DNA from 3 places in the Cohnella massiliensis genome. Region 3 is predicted to be linked to each of the others. Evidence: riboswitches for the same ligand, from Rfam matches in the RefSeq annotation. Region 3 holds a riboswitch; each other region holds the start of a gene.

Region 1 (7,045 bases), on a different contig from region 3:
TGCTGCTCGAAGGAAAAAATATCGCGCTCATCAGCGACGCCGGCATGCCGGCCATTTCCGATCCGGGCGCCGACCTCGCCGCGGCGGCGATCGGCCAGGGCATCCCGGTCGTCCCGATTCCGGGAGCGAACGCCGCCCTCGCCGCGCTGACCGTTTCGGGGCTCTCGACGGAGCGGTTCACGTTCGTCGGCTTTCCGCCCAGGGAACGCAAAGGCATGGAACGCCTGCTGGCCGGGCTCGGCGGCGAGACGGGAACGCTCGTTTTCTACGAGTCGCCGCACAGGCTCGTCAAGACGCTGCAGGCGTTCGCCGACAAGTGGCCGAACCGCCGGGCGGCCGTCATTCGGGAGCTGACGAAGCGGCATGAAGAAGCGGTCCGGGGAACGGTGCAGAGTTGTCTGGCGCATTTCCGGGAATATCCACCGCTCGGTGAAATATGCATCGTGCTGGAGGGCAGGGCTTCAGCCGAGGCTGGCGGGGAAGAGGGAGAACGTTCCGGCGAGCCCGCGTCTGCCGTCTGGTGGGAGCCGCTGACCGTAGCCGAGCATGTGGAGCATTACGAAAAGACGGAAAAGGCAAACCGAAAGGAAGCGATGCGTCTGGCGGCACGGGATCGCGGCTTGTCTCGGCGGGACATTTACCAAAGCTTGCTTGAACGGTAAAATCAAAAAGATCCCTCCCGAGGCTTGTCCGGGAGGGTTATAAGGAGATATAAAAAGGTTAGAATTAACAGAAAACAGACTTTCAATGCTATTATAACGTATTTTCTTTAATTTGTCACAGGTGTAGGCAAATCCTTCAAGCAATCTCGGCAAACAATTTTTCCTTTGAAGTAAATGACGTTTTCCGCGTTGCCGCAGAAGATGCATGCCGGCTCGTATTTCTTCAGCATGATGCGCTCTCCGTCCACGTAAATTTCCAGCGCATCCTTCTCTCCGATGCCGAGCGTACGGCGCAGTTCGATCGGAATGACGACACGGCCGAGCTCATCGACTTTACGAACAATTCCCGTAGATTTCATCATTTGGAAACTCCCTCTTTTCAGGTTAAAATAAAATCAAGGCCACCTTTTATTCAAGGAATCAAGCCTATAATTCGTCATAATTCGACATTTTTCCCGAATTATCGCTTATAATCATACCAACCATTCCCATTTAAGTCAACCAATCAATTTGCGGATTGGAAAATTTTAATTTAAGAATGCTTTATTTATAAGCTTTTAACGTCCATAATGACAACGGCATTTGATGAAAATGTCAACTTGATTCCACTACCATTAAACGACAAACTTCGACATAAGTTTCGGTTTCTGATCGTTTTTTCATTATTTTAAGGAGGTGTTGTCGATGAGCCGTCGGCTGGAAGAGGAGAAAGTGTTCAAGGATCCGGTTCACCATTCGGTTTATGTGCAAAACGAGACGATCTGGAAGCTGATCAACACGCCCGAATTTCAACGACTGCGGCGAATACGGCAGTTGGGCACGACCTACCTGACGTTCCATGGAGCCGAGCACAGCCGGTTCTCCCACTCGCTCGGCGTGTATGAGATTACGAGGAAAATTATCAGCCAATTTGAGCGTAATCGATATCAGGATTGGCCGCAAGAGGAAAATTTGGTAAGTTTATGCGCTTCCTTGTTGCATGATGTCGGACACGGCCCCTTTTCCCATTCGGTCGAACAAGTGTTCGGCAACGATCATGAGCGGTGGACATGCGACATCATCCTCGGGGACACGAATATCAACCGGATTTTGAAGGAGGTCGGCCGCGATTTTCCCGAACGGGTTGCCGCCGTCATTCGCAAAGACTACGACAAGCCGATCGTCATCAGCCTCGTTTCCAGCCAGATGGATGCCGACCGCATGGATTACTTGCTCCGGGATGCGTATTTTACCGGCGTCAACTACGGCACCTTCGACCTGGACCGGATTTTGCGGGTGCTGAGGCCTCATCAAGGGCGTATCGTCGTCAAGGAAAGCGGGATGCATGCCGTCGAGGACTATTTGATGTCGCGTTATCAGATGTATTGGCAGGTATACTTCCATCCCGTTACGCGCAGCTCGGAAATCGTGCTGAGGCAAATTTTCCGCAGGGCGGACGAGCTGTACCGGAGCGGGTATGCGTTCGGTTTTATGCTCCCGCAGCTCAAGCATTTGTTTGAAGGCACGATGACGGTGGAATCGTATTTGAGCTTGGACGAATCGATGGTTCAGGCGGCATTCGGACAGTGGATCGGCGAGCGGGACGAGCTGCTGGCGGACTTGTGCTCGCGATTTCTTCATCGCCGCTTGTATAAATATATTTCGCAGGACGCGCTGGACGAGGCGTTGATCGAGCGCATTCGCAAGGAGTGGGCCCGCATCGGCCTCCATCCCGGTTATCACCTCGAGGTGGATACGCCGGTGGATCTGCCTTATGACGTGTACAAGCCCGGAGCGGCGCTGGACGCCTCGGAAAAGCCGCCGATTTTGCTGCTCGACAACAAGGATCGGCTGACGGAAATCTCGGTCAAGTCGGACATCATCCGTTCGATCACGGGCTTGCACCGGGGAAATTACTATTTGTATTATCCGGAAGACGAGGTTCGGAGGAAGGCAACGGAATTGGAGCCGGAAATCCGCGAGCTTTTCGGAATGTAAAAAAAAGAACTTGCAAAAGCAAAAGGAGACGCCATACGCTATGTTATTCGACACGCACGCCCACCTGGATTCGCCAAAGTTTGACAGCGATCGCGAGGAGGTCATCGCCCGCGCGCGGGAAGCCGGCGTCGAAACGATCGTCAATATCGGCTTCAACCGGGAGACGATCCCGACGACGATGGCGCTCGCGGAGAACTATCCGTTCATTTACGCCGCCGTCGGCTGGCACCCGACCGACGCGATCGACATGAAGTTTGAGGACGATTTGGCCTGGATCGAACGCTTGTGCGCCCATCCGAAGGTGGTGGCGATCGGCGAAATCGGGCTTGACTATTATTGGGATACGTCTCCGAAGGACGTTCAGCACGCCGTTTTCCGGGAGCAAATCCGTTTGGCCAAACGCCTGCGCAAGCCGATCGTCATCCATAACCGGGACGCCCACGAGGACGTCGTCCGGCTGCTTCGCGAGGAAGGCGCCTCCGAGGTCGGAGGGATCATGCACTGCTTTTCCGGAAGCTGGGAAACGGCCAAAAAATGCCTCGACATGAACTTCTATATTTCGTTCGGAGGACCGGTTACGTTCAAAAATGCAAGGGTTCCCAAAGAGGTGCTCGCGAACGTGCCGGACGACCGTTTTTTGATCGAAACGGACGCCCCGTATTTGACTCCGCACCCCTACCGAGGGAAGCGAAACGAGTCCGCTTACGTGCGGTTCGTAGCGGAGGCAGCAGCGGAAATAAAAGGGAAATCCGTGGAAGAAATTGCAAATTTAACGACCGAAAATGGTCTCGCCTGTTTTCGTCTACCAAGATAAAACGCTAACAATCGAAGAAAAATCATTTAGTTATGCGAAAAAACTGGTTTTTGATCGATGAAACCTAAAAATTCAGCTTTATTTCGTTCAAAAATGGAGGATTTCGCGCTTTGACCCTTCTTTACACCTTTGGCGCCGAGAGGTTATCATCTAATCCAAGAGTTTGAATATGGCATCCCTTTTCCAGTGCGCTGAGTCTCCGAACGGAGAGCGGGGGACCCGACGCGGAGGACCGGTTCGTACGCGAACCGCGATTTCTGCGGCCGAGTAATCTTGGGGTGAATTTTGCTGGCAACCGAAGCATCCGTCCAGGCCGGACGGTCCGTCGGATTGCGGGCGGATAGGGCCGCTCTCTTGGCCCGAACCCGACAGCTAACCTCGCAAGCGTATGAGAGAGAGGTCACCTCGTGCTGCCCATTTCCCTTTCGACGTCGCAAGCGGAGCCACGAACAGATCCTCTGTCCGTCGGCTTTTTTTGTTGTCCGTTTTTTGCGGGAGGAAGAGGCGAATGTTTTCGGGCGGCGGGTTGGTGCCGTTTACTGGTGAACGACGGCCGGGTGCTTTCGTGCGAAAGCCGCTCCGTGCGAAGCCCAGCGCCGTTAACCAAAAGGATAGTCGCGTCAGACGAAGTCATGCTTAGGCAGTCGACGGCGGGGCTATGAAGGAGGAACGAGAAAATGGGAACCGTTCCTGTCGGGAACACCCATGATCCACGACCGACCGGCAAGCTTTTCGCAGCGCGATGGAAGCATGAGCATTTGCGTTTGATCCTGCTCAGCGCAATTCTCTCTTTTGCTATGACCATCTTGTTCTTATTGCTGCTACACGGCGCGTCCGCCATGAGCGTAACCGTCGTGGACGGCGGGACGACAACCGTCATCAAAACGAAATCGTCCGATGTGCGATCGCTGCTCTCGGAGCACAACATCACCGTCGGCCCGCACGATCAAATATCCCAGCCGCTCGATGCCGAGCTGCAGGAGGGCAGCACGATCGCGATCGATCGCGCCGCGAAAGTCGTCCTGCAGGCGGACGGGAAGAAGGAGATCAAATATACGACCGCAGATTCCGTTCAGGAAGTTCTGCACGCCTCGAACCTCTCGTTATCGGCGGACGACCGGGTAACGCCCGACAAGTCGGCGCCGGTTACCGAAGGCATGACCATTCAGGTGCTGAGAGTGGATAAAGAGGTCGTGGAAACGTCGCATCCGGTGACGTTCGCCATCGTGGAAAAGCAGGACCCCACGCTGCCCGAGGGCAGCAAAAAAGTGATCCAAACCGGCAAGGAAGGCACGCTCGTGACGAAAACCGAGCGCGTCTATGTCGACGGTCGCCTGGTCAGCGACCAGCTGGTATCCAAAACGATCACGCAGCCGTCCGTGCAGAAAATCGTCGCGGTCGGCACGAAGAAAAAAGAGCCCGAAGTCACGACGTTGTCCTACGACGCTTCGGCTAACGGCACGGTTCAGCTTAACGGAAAGTCGGTCAAAGTGAAGCAGGTGCTGAAGAACGTCAAGCTTACCGCCTATACGGCGGGCCCGGAATCTACGGGCAAGGACGTAGGCGACGAGGGCTACGGCATTACCGCATCCGGAACGAAGGTGTCGGAGGGCCGCACGATCGCGGTCGATCCCGACGTCATTCCGCTCGGCTGGTGGGTCTACATCGATGGCATCGGCTTCCGCCGAGCCGAAGACACCGGCAGCGCCATCAACGGCAAAAAAATCGACGTGTATTTCGACAGCGAGAGCCATGCGAAGAAGTTCGGCTCCAAAAAAGGATACACCGTATACGTCATCGGCCCTGTCAAGCCTTCCGCCGACTAAAGCGGAGGCGCAAGGGCGATTCCCGGTCGTGCCGGATCCGCCGCCGCGGTCCGGACGGCCGGACGGCGTCAATCGGGGATGCCAACCGTAGACGCCGAAGAACGAGCACATTTGACATAGATAGCGGCAATTGCAGGGAAGGGGCTTTCGGGCCTCTTCTTTTTTGCATGGGCAAGGTTATAATAACGAGTAGGACTTTGCCCGTCCTTTGGGCGAACCCGAAGAACGGAGCGGAAGGATCAAGCGATGATTCAGGAAATGATTGTGGTGGAAGGCAAGGACGACACGGCCGCCATCCGGCGGGCGGTGCAGGCCGATACGATCGAAACCGGCGGCTCGGCGATCGGCGAAGACGTGCTGCGGAGAATCGAGCTGGCGCACAAGCGGCGCGGCGTGATCGTATTTACCGATCCGGACGCTCCGGGGGAGCGGATTCGGAAAATCGTCGCCCAGCGGGTGCCGGACTGCAAGCACGCGTTTCTGACGCGCGCGGAGGCGAGAGGCAAGGACGGCATCGGCGTGGAGCATGCGTCCGACGAGGCGATCCGCCGGGCGCTTGCGCAGGCGAGAAGCGGCGAGGCGGCGCCGGAGGCCTCGGGGGAGGCCGACATCGCCTGGTCCGATCTGATGGACGCCGGACTGATCGTTCACGCCTCGGCGGCGCGGCGCCGGCAGCGGATGGGGGAGCTGCTCGGCATCGGATACGCCAACGGGAAACAATTTTACAAGCGCTGCGTCATGTTCCGCATCTCGCGGGAAGAGTTCTTGAACGCGTTAACGCAGCTGGAGCGGGAAGGACTGTAGGCGGAAGATGAACAACAACGGATCGCGCGGGGGAGCCGACATCGCAACCCCGAACCGGACGAAAGACATTATTCGCAGGCACGGCTTTACGTTCAAGAAAAGCCTGGGGCAAAACTTTTTGACCGACAAAAACATTCTCGATAAAATCGTCGCGGCGGCCAACCTCGGCCCGGAAGCCGGAGCGCTGGAAATCGGGCCCGGCATCGGCGCGCTGACGGAGCGCCTCGCGCAGGAGGCGGGGCAGGTGGCGGCCGTGGAGATCGACGACCGGCTCATTCCGATTCTCCGCGAGGTGCTGTCGGTCTACGACAACGTCACCGTGCTGCACGCCGACGTGCTCAAGGCCGATCTGCGCTCGTTATGGCAGGAGCGCTTCGCCGGCTGCGAGCGCGTCAGCGTCGTCGCGAACCTGCCGTATTACGTTACGACGCCGATCATCATGAAGCTGCTGGAGGACCGGCTGCCGATCGAAGCGATCGTCGTGATGGTGCAGAAGGAGGTCGCGGAGCGCATGGCCGCCTCGCCGGGCGGCAAGGATTACGGATCGCTCAGCATCGCCGTGCAGTACTACTGCGAGCCGGAGTATGTCTGCACCGTGCCGCCGGGATCCTTCATCCCGGCGCCGAACGTCGACTCGGCCGTCATCCGGCTGAAGCGCCGCGGCGAGCCCGCCGTGGAGGTGCGGGACGAGGCGCGGTTTTTCCGCATCGTCCATGCCGCGTTCGCCCAGCGCCGCAAAACGCTGCACAACAACCTGGCGGCGTTCGCCGGCAAGGAGCGCAAGGGCGAGCTCGCGGACGTTCTGACGGCGTCCGGCATCGATCCCGGACGCAGGGGCGAAACGCTGTCGCTCGCGGAGTTCGCCCGTCTCGAGGGCGCCCTGGCCGCTGCGGGCATCGTGAAGTGAAGTAAACGGGACGCCGAACCGACGACGCATCGGTATTTGCCCTGCACCATGTGGC
Region 2 (7,045 bases), on a different contig from region 3:
TGGCGGAGAAGGTTTCGTCAGATATTCTCCTCATCGCCGTCCGGCTGCAGCACCGAGTGCTGAGCCGCCGTGTGCAAATCCCGCCACGTCCGGTTGAGCGGGTGATCCTGCCGCAGCGCCGTCATGCCGAGCTGCGGGAACAGCGCCTCCGCCGCGCGGACGGCGGTTCGGGCCGCTTCCCGGCTGCGGCGGCCGACAAGCCGTTCCGCCTCGGGGGAAAGCGCGCCGGCCCGCAAAAAGCCGGCCCATGTCTCGGTCGCCGCCGCATGGAAGCGATCGGCAGCCGCGTCGACCTCCCGCCGCCATTCGGCCAGCGACGACAGCAGCAGCTCCAACTTCCGCGGCTTGACGGCCTCCCAATCGGCTTTGCGCTCGTCCGCAAATCCCGCGCATTCGTCCAGAAAATGCCGGCCGATGCCCAGGACGACGGCGGCGAACGACGTTTGGGCAAACGGCAGAAACGGATACCGGTAAATCGGGTCCGCAAGCCGCGGCGGCTCCATAATGTCGAACGTCATGTCGTCCGGGACGAACGCGTCGTTCACAACGATCGTATGGCTGCCCGTCGCCCTAAGTCCGAAGGCGTTCCAATCGCGAATCACTTCAACCTGCCAGGGCAGAAAAGCGAACGAGCGAACAAGCGGCGGTCTCCCCGCATCGGCCCCACCGGCCCCGTCTGCTTCGCCAACCCTATCCGCCCAGGCTCCACCGGCCCTGCCAGCTCCGTCATCCCTTTCTGCCCAGGCTCCACCGGCCCTGCCAGCTCCGTCATCCCTTTCCGCCCCGGCCCCACCGGCCCCGTCAGCTCCACCTACTCTATCCGCCCCGGCCTCGCCGGCTTCCGCCGCGACAACGACGCAATTCGCCGTAAAGAAGCTCGCGTACAACGCCCCGCTGCAATAGCTCCAGCGCCCCGACACCCGATAGCCTCCTTCCGCGCGCACGGCGCGGCCGGTCGGCAAGCCGCTTCCGGCGATGACCGCCTCGCGCGCCGAAAACAGCTCCCGCGCTCTCTCCTGATCCATCGTCGCCGCGAAAAAACCGCCCCCGGCCCCGATCGTCACCGCCCAGCCGAACGCGCCGTCGATCCACGCCGCCCGTTCGAACGCGCGGAGCGCCTCGGGCAGCGGCGTCATGGCGCCGTTCATCGATTCCGGCACGAACAGCTTGAACAGCTTTTCCTCATAGATCGCTTCGATCAAATCGGAATCAAGCTCGCCTGCCCTCTCCATCGGCCCGGAGCGTTCCCGCACCGAGCGTATCCAACTGTCGTCCTCCAAAAACACCGGCCTCACCCTTGTCGTTATAATCTGCAAAAAAACAAGCCTTAGCCCAGTATAATACCGGGCCAAGGCCGATGTCATTTCGACATATTCCCGAGCGTCGACATATTCCCGAGCGGCGGCCGCATCGCCGCCTGCCGCATTTTCCCGTATTCGGCGGCGACGAGGGCGTGCAGCCGGTTTTTTTCCGGAATTCCCGTCACTCCGGTCAGCGCGTGGGAGACGCCGTATTTGCGGATAAGCTCCTGCAGCCTTACCGCTTCCGGATCGCCCTCGTAATCGAACATCAAGGCGGAGGCGATGGCGGAGACGAGGTGCGGCGCCTCGACCCCGAGCGCCAGCGCCTGGAGCGCGGGGCGAACGAGGCGGTCGTTCGGCGCCAGCTTGCGCAGCGGCGACCTTCCGACGCGAATCACTTTGTCGGCCAGCGCCGGATTGGCGAACCGTTCAAGCGTTTTGCGGATGTATTTTCGATGCTCCAACTCGTTAAAGCCATGCTTTCGAATGAGCATTTCTCCCGTTTCATGAAGCACTTTCTCGACTTTGGAGCGAAGGCGGGCATCCTTCAACGCTTCCTGAATCGTCCGATAGCCGGACAAGTAGCCGAAATAAGCGGCAACGCAGTGACCCGTATTTACGGTGAACAGCTTGCGCTCCGTATACGGCTCCAGCTTATCGACGACCTGAATGCCCCGAATATCCCCGATATCGCCCATATTGCCGGAACGATGAACGACCCATTCGAAAAAAGGCTCGACCTGCACCGCGAGCGGATCTTCGTTTTTTTGCTGCGGAACGATCCGGTCGACGATGGAGTTGGGAAAAGAAACGTAACGGTCCGCCCGTTCGCGGGACTGCTCATCCAGATGGCGGTACACCAGCTTCTTGAGCTGGGCGCTGCCCCCGACGGCGTTTTCGCAGGCGATGACGTTTAATGGCCGTTTGTTTTCCCGCAGGCGGAAAGCGATGCCTTTGGCGAGCGACTCCGCGATATGAGGCAGCGAAGAAGCGCCGACGGCCGTCGTGACCAAGTCCGCTTCGGCGATCGTTTGCCGCAAGGCTTTGTCGTTTTTGACATGGACGGCCGATACGTTGCGCACGACGTTCGTATCCCTGTTTTCGTTGGCCAAGGTGACCGTGTACTGTTTTCTTTGCTGCAGCAGCTCGATCTGTTTCTCGTTGCGGGCGACAAAACAGATCTCATACCCCGACTGCGACAACAGCAACCCGACGAGTCCCCTGCCGATATTGCCCGCTCCGAAATGGACGGCTCTCCTGGATTTCAATATCGTTCTCTCCTCTCCCTTATCAAAAACCCCAGCCTTTACGGTGAAAATAAAATCTGAATTTTCAATTTATTGACGGTGCGGAGCTTTCGCCCCCGCCTCTAGGACAAGTTCGCCGCCGCCGGGTTTAGCGGACGGGCGAACCGGTCAAAAGCGACTCGAAGACGACTTCTTCCAGCGATTTGGCCCAGATGGCTCCCGGAAGCTCCGGAAACTCCAGGCTTTGCGTGATTTCGTTCGGGACGACGACGCAGCGCAGTCCTGCGGCAACAGCGGCACGCGCGCCGTTGGGCGAATCCTCGATCGCGACGGCTTCGTCGTTTGCAATGCCCATCGCTTCAAGCACCTGAAGGTACAATTCGGGATTCGGCTTGACCTCCCGGACATCGTCCTTCGTTCGAATGACTTCGAAATATTCCTTCAGATTAAGCTGCTCCAGGTGCCGGTCGATCCAGGCCCGATCCGAGCTGGAGGCCAGGCCGATTCGCAGGCCGGCCGCCTTGGCGGAATCCAGAAAATGCAGAATGCCGGGCCGGACGGCTTCCTGAAGCATAAGCGCCGCATGGCGTTCCTGAACGGAAACGCGAAACTGGTCCCGATCGATCGGAAGCTTCAATTCCGTCATCAAATATTCGTAAGGATTAAAGGCGTGCAAGCTCGTTCCGATGCATCCGGAGTACATCTCCAGGCTGAGATCGACTTCATACCGCTGGTAAGCTTCGCGAAAAGCGACGTACCAAGCGGTTTCCGTGTCGATGATCGTTCCGTCGAAATCGAAAATAAGAGCTTTGATCATGTTTCGCGGTTCCCTCCTTCATTTTCGCTTATCGTCCGAGAGCGGCGGAAAACGGCGGGAAACGGATATAGGAGAAAAAACAGGGGCCATCATAAAACAAAAAGAGCCCTACCGTGCGGGGGCCCTCACTCTACTTGGTTATAAGCAAAGAAATGACCCATCTCCTGCTGACGAGGTTAGCTGACGGACTCGGGTAGATGGTACCCTACGTTCATCGAAAAGACGAACGACTCGCCCCAAAAACTGGTTCCCCCGCTTCCCGACCTATATAGCCGGAAACTAAGCGTAGTACCACTATACCGTCTTATTTATCATTTGTAAAGGATTGTAAACGCTTAAGTCAGATTTTCTTACATAAATTTATCGCGGCAGTACAAGCACGGCCGCCTGCTTTCCGCTCGTTTGCACGGCCGTTTTTTTCGTTCCGGCGCCTTGCAAATCCTTGAGCATCGCTTCGAGCAGCTCCTTCGCCCGCTGCCCTTCCTTCGCGTTCGTCAGACGAACGACAAGCTGCACGGAGCGGCCCGACTGCAGCAGCTTCTCCGCCTGGCGGAGCTTCGTCTCGTAGTCGTGGTCTTCAATGTGCGGAGTGAGGCGAATTTCCTTCGTTTTAAGCGATTGCGCCTCCGCCCGGTCCTGCTTTTTCTCCTGCTGCCGCTCCTGCTTCGCCTGCCCCCGGGCAACCAGCTTGCAAGGGGGCGGGCTGCTGAGCAGCGAGGCGCATACCAGGTCCGCCTTCAGCCGCTTCGCCAGCTCCAACGCCTCCGCGCGCGGGACGATGCCCAGCGCCTCTCCGTTCAGGCCCGTCAGCTCGACTTCGGAAGCTTTGATTTTCTCGTTCATGATCAGCATTCGCTCGTTCCCTCCGGCCTCGATAATGACCCGATTATAGCACCTATAACATCAAATTGATGCCCTCGAGCGCCAGCCCGATCAAAAAGCCGCATACCGCCCCGTTGACCCGAATCCACTGCAAATCTTTGCCGAGCTTGTCCTCCATCATCGCGATGAGCGTATCGTTGTCCAGCTTGTCCAGATTTTCCTGCACGAGCTTGCCGATTTTGGAGTGGTTTCGCTCGACGATTTGGGAAATTTGCGTCTGGGTCCAGTTTTGAAACGCATTCAACAGCTCCTCGTTGCCTCTTACCCGCTCGATCAGCTTCGCGAGCAGCGGCAGCGCGAAATCCCGCTCGAACCGCTCGCTATGGATCCATTCCAGCGCCCGGTCGCGAAGCTCCTCGATCCAGCGCCGAAGATAGGCTTCGGCGTCCCATTGCTCCAGAAGGCGCGACTTGGCGCCGTCAAGCTCCCGGATCAACGCTTCGTTGCGGTCCAGATCGATCAGCGCGCGCCGCAGCTCGTTAAGCAGCAGCACCCGCAGCGGGTGCCCCTCGTCGGCGGTCATCTCCCGCAGCTTGCCCAGAATCGCGCCCTGCAGCATGTAGCCCAGCTTGTCCTCGCTCATAAATCCGACGAACGCGTTGACGGCGAACCCCATCAAGCCGTTCACCTGAAGGTTTCCGAGTGCCGAAGCCGCCATGCTTCCGAGCTGGTAGCGGGCGGTATCCGAGGAAACGAGGTCTTCCGCCTTGTCCAGCAAAAAGTCCAGCGCCCGCTCCTCGTACCCCCGCTCCAAAATCTCGTTACGCAAGGCCCGCAGAACGGCGGCCGCGTCCGCCTTCTCCGCGATTCGCCGCAGCTCCCCCGCCGCAAACGCGGCCAGGCGCTCCGCAGGCAGATGCTTCAGCCCGTAGTCGCCGAGCAGGACCGCCGCGCGGACGATGTCCGGAAGCCGGCCTTCGGCGATTTCGAGCAGCTTCTCCCCGATGCGGAGCTCTCCCGCCTTTTGCTTGATGCTCTCTTTCGTCAAAAATTCGTTCTCGATGACATGAATCAGGGAACGGACCACCTTGTCCCGGTTGCGGGGGAGCAAAGCGGTGTGCGGAATCGGCAGGCCGAGCGGCTTGCGGAACAGGGCCGTTACCGCAAACCAGTCGGCCAAGCCGCCGACGAGACCGGCCTCGAAACCGCCGTGCAGCAGCGCCCCCGCCCAATGTCCGTCCGCCGGGAACGTCGCGAGAAACCCCGCCCCCATGATGCCAAGCGATATCGCCGCCGTATGTTTCGCTTCTCGTGCCATCGGTTGCTCCTTTTATTCCGGGATGTATAACTTCTATTTTACCCGGAATAACCTTCCATGATCAAAGGGCAAGGAAGAAGCCGCGACAGGGTCGTCCGCATGCCTTCAAGCCGCCGGCCGCCTCAAACGAGAAACATCGCGACGACGGTTGTGACGGCCAGGCCGATCAGCATCGGCTTCAGGTTGCGTCTGGCCAGCTCGAACGGGCTGACGCCGCAAATGGCCGCGGCGGGAATGAGCGCCCACGGCACGATCGTGCCGCCGCCGACCCAAATGGCGGCCACCTGGCCGAGCGCCGTCAGCGTCGCCGCGCCGGAGCCGATCGCCGTGGCGAACATGTTCGCCACGGAGCCCGCGAGCGAGATGCCGGAAAACCCGGAGCCGTCGAGCCCGGTGATGGCGCCGGTGACCGTCAGTGTAATCGAGCCGACGATGCCGTTGACCGGGACGGTTTCGGCCAGGGCAACGCCGAGGTCGTTGACGATGCCGTGGGAACCGGCCGGCAAGTGCGAGCCGAGCAGCTCCGCGAACGCCGCATCGCCCAAATAGAAGAAGGCGGCGATCGGAATGACCGGACCGAACACTTTAAAGCCGAATTGAAAGCCTTGCACGAGGTAGGACGTCGTCTCCTCCAGCCCTTTGCCGCGGTGGGCGAGCAGCGCGAGAACGATGAGGATGATGACGGCGGTGCCCCCGATCAACGCGGTGGCGTCGCCCCCCTGCAGGTCGAAAGCGAACATCGCGGCGACATCGGCCGCGAACAGCAGCGGAATGATCGCGGCCGCCCATCGCCGGACGCGCGGCGGCAGGGCGATCCGCTCGTCCGACGCCTGGATCGAACGGTCCGCCGAAGCGACCAGGCCGTCCTGCCACTTCCCGTTTTTCTGATCCCGCAGCATCATCCAGAATGCGGCGATCGTCGTGACGGCCCCCATGACGATGACGAGCGGCACGCTCGCCTCCATCACCTCGGATACCGGCAGACCCGCGGCATCCGCGGTCAGCTTCGGCGCTCCCTGGATGACGTAATCGCCGGAAAGCGCGATGCCGTGGCCGAACAGGTTCATCGCGATCGCGGCGCCGAGCGCGGGCAGCCCGACCCGCCGAGCGACCGGCAGCAGCACCGCCCCGATCAGCGCCACGCCGGGAGACGGCCAAAAAAAGAAAGAGGAAACGAGCATAATGATGCCGATTCCCCAAAACGCGATCGCGGGCGTTCGAATGAACCGCGTCAGCGGCGCGACCATCAGCTCGTTGATGCCGGTCTTGATCATGACGCGGCTCATCGACACGATGATGGAAATGATGAAGATCGTCCCGGCCAGCTCTTTTGTCGCATAAATAAAGCCGTTGAAGATGCCCGATACGGATCGAGTCAAGCTCTCGGTCGCGATCAGACCGAGCGCGAAGACGCCGATTACGCAAAGCATGACCGTGTCGCGCCGCCTGGCCATCAGCACCAGAATGAAGACGATGAACGCCAGATACACCCAATGCAGGGCCGTCAGTTCAATGTCCATCCTCGCATCACGATCCTTCT
Region 3 (7,045 bases):
ATTGGCGATTCACTCGTTCGTCGATGCCATCATTTTTCCGATTCCGGCCTTTTTTCTGCAGGTATCGTTAAGCCTTGTCGACCCTTCGTCGGCGTTATGGTACGCGACCGTGGGCTATATCGCCTGTTTGCTCGGAACGCCGGTAGGGTACGGGATCGGCAAGCTGCTGGGTCATTCGGTGCTCTACAAATTGCTGAAAAAGGAATGGATCGACAAGGCAACCGCCATGTTCCAAAAAAACGGCGAGGCGACCGTGCTTATCGGCGCGTTCACTCCGATTCCGTTCAAAGTGTTTACGATCATGTCGGGGTGTTTGAAGTTTCCTCTATGGAAGCTGATCGGCTATGCCGCCATAGGCCGGGCCGTCAAATTTTACGTCGTCGGGTTTTTGTTTTACTATTATGGCCGGATGGCGGAGAGCATGGTCAAGGACGTATCGCTCTACATTTTCGTGATTTTCGTTCCGATTCTCCTCCTGGGCCTATGGCTGAAGCGAAGACACGACCGAAAGAAGCAGGCGCGAAACGCCGAGCAACAGCAACTGTAAGGTGCGGCAAGGGGCTGGCAAATGGAATTGCTGGAATACATCGAACGATTGTTTTCGCAATACGGCTATTGGGTGCTGCTGATCGGCCTGCCCCTGGACGCGATCGCGCTGCCGATTCCCCCCGGCAATACGACGCTGGCGTTAACCGGATATTTGGCGTCGCAACGTATTTTGGCGTGGCTTCCGGCGCTCGGTTCCGCTTACTCGGGCGCGGTGATCGGCATTACGGCGACTTACTGGCTCGGACGCAAGATCGGGGCTCCGCTTGTCGAAAGATACGGAAAGTGGCTGTTTCTCAAACCCGACCATGTGGCAAAAACGCGCAAAGCATACGACCGGTACGGAAGCAAAGTGCTGTTGTTCAGCTATTTTCTGCCGGGCATCCGCCAATTCATCGGTTATTTCGCCGGCATTATCCAAGTGCCGTACCGTTCTTTCGCACTGTACGCCTACACGGGCTGCGCCTTGTGGGTGAGCGCCTTTTTCCTGATCGGGTACGGATTCGGGGACCAGTGGGAGATCGTTTTCGGGTTAGTCGAACGGTACATGAAATTCGTTTTCGCGGGGCTGTGCGCGGCCGCCGCCGTCGTCTTCGGCTTGAAGTGGCGGCGCAGCCGGCTGGAGCGGGCCGGACGGTGACCCGGTGAGGAGCATGACAAAGGGCCTCCTGCTAGCGACAGGAGACCCTTGGCGATACTAGCGGCTTACGCTTTGTAAGCGGCCACTGCCTCGTACGTTGCGTCGTCCAGGACGCGGCGCGCGCCGAGGTAGCGTTTTGCGTAATAGCTTTCGTCGAGGTCGGTTACCGTAACCCCTTTGGATGTCGAAGCGTGGGCGAATTTGTTGTTTCCGACATATACGCCAACGTGAGATACGCCTTTGCCGTTCGTGTTGAAGAACACGAGGTCTCCCGGGCGCAGCTCGCTTTGCTCGACTTCCGTTCCGGTCTCGAACTGGTCTTTGGACGAACGAGGCAGCTTGATTTCGAACTTCTTGAATACGTAGGACGTGAAGCCCGAGCAGTCGAACCCGCTGGTCGTCGTTCCGCCGTATTGGTAGTCGACACCGATCAGATCGGTGACCTCGTCGTTCAGCTTGGAGCCCGCAGACGCGGTTCCCGCCTGAAAGGCCAGCAAGAACGCGAATGAGAAAGCAAGAAAACCGAGTGACAACTTCCGCAAAACAAGTGACTCCTTCCAATGCCTACGAGGTTAGCTGAAGGGTTCGGTAGAAGGTTCCCTATGATTCCTGCTAGCGAAGCGGAATCAATTCACCCGGCAAATCTGGTTCCCCCGTTTCCCTGTGCAAGGAAATTCGGCAGTTTTCGCACATGAGAATTAATTATTCGCGCAGTGGGAGTCTTTTCCTGCCGATAAAAGATTAGAATTCGTTAATATAAAGTTAAGAAAGCTTTAATAAACGCGAAAAAACCGGAATGAAAACGAAAAAAGCTATTCCAGGCGCTGCGAATCGCGGCGACGGAATAGCTTTTTTGGCGAACGTTTGCAGGGCGAGGGGCGGGGAGAACGCCGGTCAGGCGGCCGAATCGGCCTTCCATAACGCGTATTGGGAGGCCGAGGTCCAGACGGCCATCATGGTTCGGACGAATTGAAACGCTTGGTGAACCGCGACGGAAATAAATCCGGTCCAGAACATCGTCGCGCCCGTGACGGCGACCGAAGCCGCCGCGCCGATCCCCGTCAGCAACAGCGTAACGGCGGCCAGCGGCAGCGCTTTGGCGCACGCGCGGGCAAGCCCTTTGACGATGCCATCCTTAGATACGGCGCCGAACTGCATGAATTGGAACAGCAGATGAACGATAAAAATCCAGCACATCCAGACGGCGGCGTAAGGGAGCATTTTCAACGCCCACGACTCGACGGAAAATTGCGCCAGAAATTGCGATTTGGCGAAGGGGAGGAGCCATAAAGCCGGCAGAAAAGCCAATGCGTTCTCCAGCAGGTACAGCAGAACGACCGGCTTCCACGCGCGGCGCATGCCGGTGAGCATCCGGGTTCCCCGCTCTTCGTCGGCGTGATGGAAGGAATAGTACAGGCCGGCGTTCAGCAGCGGCGTGAGCACCATGCGGAGAAGCAGCATTCCCGCCAGCATAAGGAGAGCTTCGTTCATGAGGTCGGTTTTGGTCAGGCGGAATTGGGCCTCGATCAGGAACAGCCGGACCGCGTTGCCGTTCGGGTGCCCGTCGGGGTAACGGGCGAGGATCGGCGTGACGACCGAATCGATAAATCGGTACAGAAAGAAGCCCCACAGCAGCCGGTACAAAAACAGGGCGACCAGCACGTATTTATGCCGGGAGGTCAAACTCCATCCCTCGCGGATTATTGAGCGCATCTCGTTTCACCTCACCAGGCCAGGATGCCGAGCAGACCGTCCACCAGCTTGGTCAAGCCGATATTCCAGCGGGTCCGAACGGGTTCGTCCACATCGGTTTTCAAAAAGTTGTTATACCGGTAATTGTCGAGCACGACCGCCATTTCGGGATCGACCGCCACGAATTGCAGCGGCGATTCGTGTTTGACCTGGAACTGCACGTGCTTTTGCGCGCCGTCCCATGTTTTGCGCAGCTTTTCGCCGTTGGCGAATTGGAACCAGACCGATACCGGTTCGGGACTGCCGCCGCGCTTCAGCACGACCCTGGATTCGTAAACGTTCTGATCGTTCAGGCGCGATTCGATCGATTCGACGGAGAAGTCGGCCATTTGGCCGTTTTGGACGTACGCATGGAAAAACTCGGTCCATTTCTTTTTCGTCACGCTCTCGACGACTTTCTGGAAGTCGTAAGAGGATGGGTGCCTGAACCGGTACGTCTGGAAATAGGTCCGCATGATTTTGTTCATCGTTTTTTCGCCTACCTGCTGTTCGATGGCTTTGAGCACAAGCTTGCCGCGCATGTACACGTTTTCCGCGTAGCTGTTTGAATCGCCGTACGCCCAGGCGTATTGCTTCAGCGGTTCGGGCCGGGTCAAATAGCTCGCCTCGACGATAGGGTTGGGGACGACATCGTAAATTTCCTCCATCAGCTTATCTTCCGTGTAGGACGTAAAGCCTTCGTCCAGCCAAGCTTCTTCGAATTCGTTCGTGGCGACGATGCCGTACCAGTATTGATGGGCGATTTCGTGCACGACGGTCCGTTCCAGCTCGAACCCGGGGTTGTCGTTTTTGGCCGCCGCTCCCGTGATGAGGGTCGGGTACTCCATGCCGCCCGCGCCGTTGGCGTCGGCCGGCGGGATGACGATGGACAGGGTGGAATAAGGATAGTCCCCGTACCATTTGCCCAGCAGCGCCAGCGCGGACTTGGCGGCGTGCATATAGCGCTCCTGCAAATCCTTGTGAAGCGGGTCGATGTACAGCTTGATCCGGACGCCCGGCACGCCGATGGACGAAAATGAATCTTCTACGTAATGAAAAGAAGGGGATGCCGCCCAGGCAAAGTCGTGCACGTCGTCGGCGTAAAACTGGTACGTTTTGCGGCCGTCCTTGATGACCGCCTGCTGCGTCTGAAAGCCGGTTGCGGCCACTTTGTACGCTTCGGGCACGTCGATTTTGACGCTGTAAATGCCGAAGTCCGAGTAAAACTCCGAATTTCCGTGATACTGGTGCGTGTTCCAGCCTTCGGATGTCCGTCCCCGCGTTCCGACCGTCTCGTAGGCGGCGGCTTTGGGGAACCATTGCCCGGCCATCACGAAGTCTTCGGCTTTGCCCATGCGGGCGAACACTTGCGGCAGCTGAACGGCGAACGTCATGCGCAGCGTTACCTTCTGACCGGGGGCGACCGGCTCCGGAAGCCGGAAGGACGCGAGGGTCCGGTCGTCTTTGTTGCCGTCGTCGGGCTGGACGTAATGCAACCGGGGGAGCAGCGTTTCGCCCTGGGCGGTTTCAAGCGACGTCAGCGTCATCGCTCCGTAGCTTCCGTTTTTCATCCGGTCCCCTCTGAGCTGGCCCCCCGATTCTTTCAAAAACGTGCTGCCCGGAGAAAAAGCGTTCGGATATAAGTGCAGGTAAAACTCTTGGACGGGCTTGCGGCCGGGGTTTTTCCAGGTTAGCGTCTGCTGCCCCGACAGCGTGCCGTCTTCCTCCAATTTGACGCTGATGTGGTACTCCGAAACCCGGTTGCTCAGAACGACCGGCTTGGGCGCGATCGGCACGTCGGCTTCGGGCTCCGCGGCGGCTGCCTTCGCGTCGGACGGACCGGCGGGGGCGGAAGCCGTTCGCAGCTCCGGCACCTCCGGCGAATGTCGTTCCGGCGGCTCCGCGGCCGACTCCTGCAGCCCGGCGGGCTGAAGGGCGGAGGCGGGCAGGGCGTACTGGTTGACCCAAGCCTCCGCGAATCCGAACGGAATCGAGAAGACGAGCATGGCGGCAGCGGCGGCCAAAACAAGGTAACGCATAAAGCGGCGTTGGGGCATACGGATTACCCTCCCGTTGACAAGCTTACTACGGGATATATATGCCGGTTGTCCAAGGAATATATCTGAGGGCGGACAACATCTCCGGCGGGCGGATCGGCGCGAAGCGGCGGGGTGCCGGATCGGGCGGCAAGGTAAGGGCGCGGGATAGCGGCGGGCTGGCGGATCGGCGGCAAGGCGGCGGGGTGCCGGGCGGAGGCGGGGCGTCCGGGATCACGAGCGGAAAGTGCCCTGGGATCGCGCGTCGCTTTCCGTTTGCTGCGATCCATCGCTTTTCCCGGTCAAATTCGCTACAATGGGATTAGTTAGTCCGTTTGGATGGAGGCGTATACGATGGAGCAAAATCAACCGCAATCCGCGCCGGAGAAAAAGAAGCTGGCGCTGAATATCGTAAGCAATGCCAAGCAGCATAAAGGCTTCGGCGCGGGAAGCATCGACCTGAGCCAAATGTCCCCCGTTATTATCGACCAGGGCGAAGCATACCTCGATATGGGAGCGATGCATGCCAAGAGCAAGGTGGAAAAGGGAATTAAATTTTCCCCGGACAAGGAAACCGTGCCGAACGGGCGCCAGGCCTGGATCGTATGGGTGGCGGTCGATCACGATGCGGAAGGCGGCTACTACGCCGGCGTAACCTCTTGCGAGATGCTGATCGATACGGAGGCTCGGCGCGGATGGAAGATCCTCCCGGACCACGTAAACCGGATGGATGCCGCTCTCAAGCGCAAATATATGCTCGACAACCTCGGGCCGGAAGAGAAAGCGCTGCTGCGAGGTTTGCTGCAAGAACATAACGCGGAATGGTGGAATCATTCTCCGCAGCAGTTGAAGGATCTTCTCGCTTGATTTGCCGTTAGTACGGCGGAGGTCGATTCGAGACTTCTGCGGGGCGCAGCTGTATGCGAGCGGCAAGGTGGCGCACCGGGTGCGCTACTTTTACAATAACAAACTGCAGACGTATGGAAAGAGGCTGTCATTTTGCGGCAAATGCCGCAAATGGAGCAGCCTCTAGCCTCTAATTGTAACTGGGAACAATTTCATCGATATGCGCATCGTAGCGATTACGATCGATTCGGGCAAGGATGCCCTCCGCAGCGAGAACGAAGAGGATGCTTTCCTGTTAAATTCAGCAAAAGGACAGACACCGTTAATGGTCGGGTTCGCCGGTTCGAGTTTGAATAAAGCAGCGACTCTTGCGAAGGGAGTCGTGAAGCGGCTGGTGTCGTCGGGATACCATACGATGCTGCTCGAGAACGGCCGGGGAGAATCGATGCGGCGAGCGGCAGAGGCCGCCAAAGTATTGAACGATGCATGACTTATTGCGTTGGTATCGTATGATTCTTCGAGCGCAAGCGACCTTGAAGCCGAGAGAGGATCATTGGTCAAGAATATTTCGACGAGGGTGTCCCAGAAGTCATCCTAGATGACTTCTGGGACACCCTCTTTTTCATAATCGTCAAACAAAAAGAAATCACTCTCTGGTAAAATGGAGGTACCACCCAACCATAAACCAAAGGAGACGGTTTCTTTGTACATTCAATATACCATGGATCAACTCTGTTTACCAATGGATTTAGAAGAGGACATTCCCGTTAATCACCTCGTTCGCGTGGTCAACGCCGCCGTCAATCGTCTCGACGACGCCATCTTCGACGCGGCTTACCCTGGAGCGGACGAGACAGCTACCATCCTAAAATGCTCACCAAAGTCATCATATACGCCTACACGCAGCGCAGGCCAGGGAAAAGCTCCGCAGTGTAGAAGGGTATGCCTGGCCGTAAGGCGCATGATCGAGCCGGAACCTGTGTTTGGCGATATGTCGGGTGGCTTTCGCTTGCCCACAATCTGCTCAAGAAAGCAGTGGTGGACGTAAAAAACGAAGGAGCTAAGTGACAGCAGGCCGCTTAGCTCCTTCGTTTATTCCGAGTGCCATCCTATTTTGCTGCTAAAGGTGTTCCAGAGGTTACTATGGGACAGCCTCTGTTCTACTCGTTGCGAATCTGCCTCGCAGAACTGCATCTATCGATCCAACAGGCAGACTTATGTGTTCTTGTGACGATCCCAATAAAAC

Evidence for each region. Region 3 has a riboswitch for cyclic di-AMP ahead of B7E11_RS02520 (C40 family peptidase). Riboswitches for the same ligand answer to the same signal wherever they lie in the genome.
Region 1: linked by a shared signal. The riboswitch ahead of B7E11_RS00350 (resuscitation-promoting factor) and the one ahead of B7E11_RS02520 (C40 family peptidase) in region 3 are both predicted to bind cyclic di-AMP.
Region 2: linked by a shared signal. The riboswitch ahead of B7E11_RS08555 (HAD family hydrolase) and the one ahead of B7E11_RS02520 (C40 family peptidase) in region 3 are both predicted to bind cyclic di-AMP.

What each region holds. Positions count from the first base shown of each region.
Region 1 covers NZ_LT821241.1:64,395-71,439, reverse strand. The annotation lists gene rsmI (16S rRNA (cytidine(1402)-2'-O)-methyltransferase) at 1-662, shown strand, start outside; gene B7E11_RS00365 (AbrB/MazE/SpoVT family DNA-binding domain-containing protein) at 770-1,024, opposite strand; gene B7E11_RS00360 (HD domain-containing protein) at 1,347-2,639, shown strand; gene B7E11_RS00355 (TatD family hydrolase) at 2,680-3,453, shown strand; cyclic di-AMP (ydaO/yuaA leader) riboswitch at 3,633-3,855, shown strand; gene B7E11_RS00350 (resuscitation-promoting factor) at 4,293-5,279, shown strand; gene rnmV (ribonuclease M5) at 5,526-6,083, shown strand; gene rsmA (16S rRNA (adenine(1518)-N(6)/adenine(1519)-N(6))-dimethyltransferase RsmA) at 6,091-6,990, shown strand.
Region 2 covers NZ_LT821257.1:399,693-406,737, forward strand. The annotation lists gene B7E11_RS08545 (acyl-CoA dehydrogenase family protein) at 18-1,280, opposite strand; gene B7E11_RS08550 (mannitol-1-phosphate 5-dehydrogenase) at 1,361-2,569, opposite strand; gene B7E11_RS08555 (HAD family hydrolase) at 2,697-3,365, opposite strand; cyclic di-AMP (ydaO/yuaA leader) riboswitch at 3,516-3,661, opposite strand; gene infC (translation initiation factor IF-3) at 3,726-4,217, opposite strand; gene B7E11_RS08565 (DUF445 domain-containing protein) at 4,261-5,505, opposite strand; gene B7E11_RS08570 (hypothetical protein) at 5,628-7,025, opposite strand.
Region 3 covers NZ_LT821254.1:16,156-23,200, reverse strand. The annotation lists gene B7E11_RS02530 (YqaA family protein) at 1-547, shown strand, start outside; gene B7E11_RS02525 (DedA family protein) at 569-1,186, shown strand; gene B7E11_RS02520 (C40 family peptidase) at 1,252-1,728, opposite strand; cyclic di-AMP (ydaO/yuaA leader) riboswitch at 1,733-1,877, opposite strand; gene B7E11_RS02515 (hypothetical protein) at 2,081-2,899, opposite strand; gene B7E11_RS02510 (M1 family metallopeptidase) at 2,911-4,974, opposite strand; gene B7E11_RS02500 (YwhD family protein) at 5,308-5,820, shown strand; gene B7E11_RS02495 (hypothetical protein) at 6,020-6,289, shown strand; partial or broken gene B7E11_RS30845 (transposase) at 6,503-6,708, shown strand; partial or broken gene B7E11_RS28755 (UPF0236 family transposase-like protein) at 7,030-7,045, opposite strand, start outside.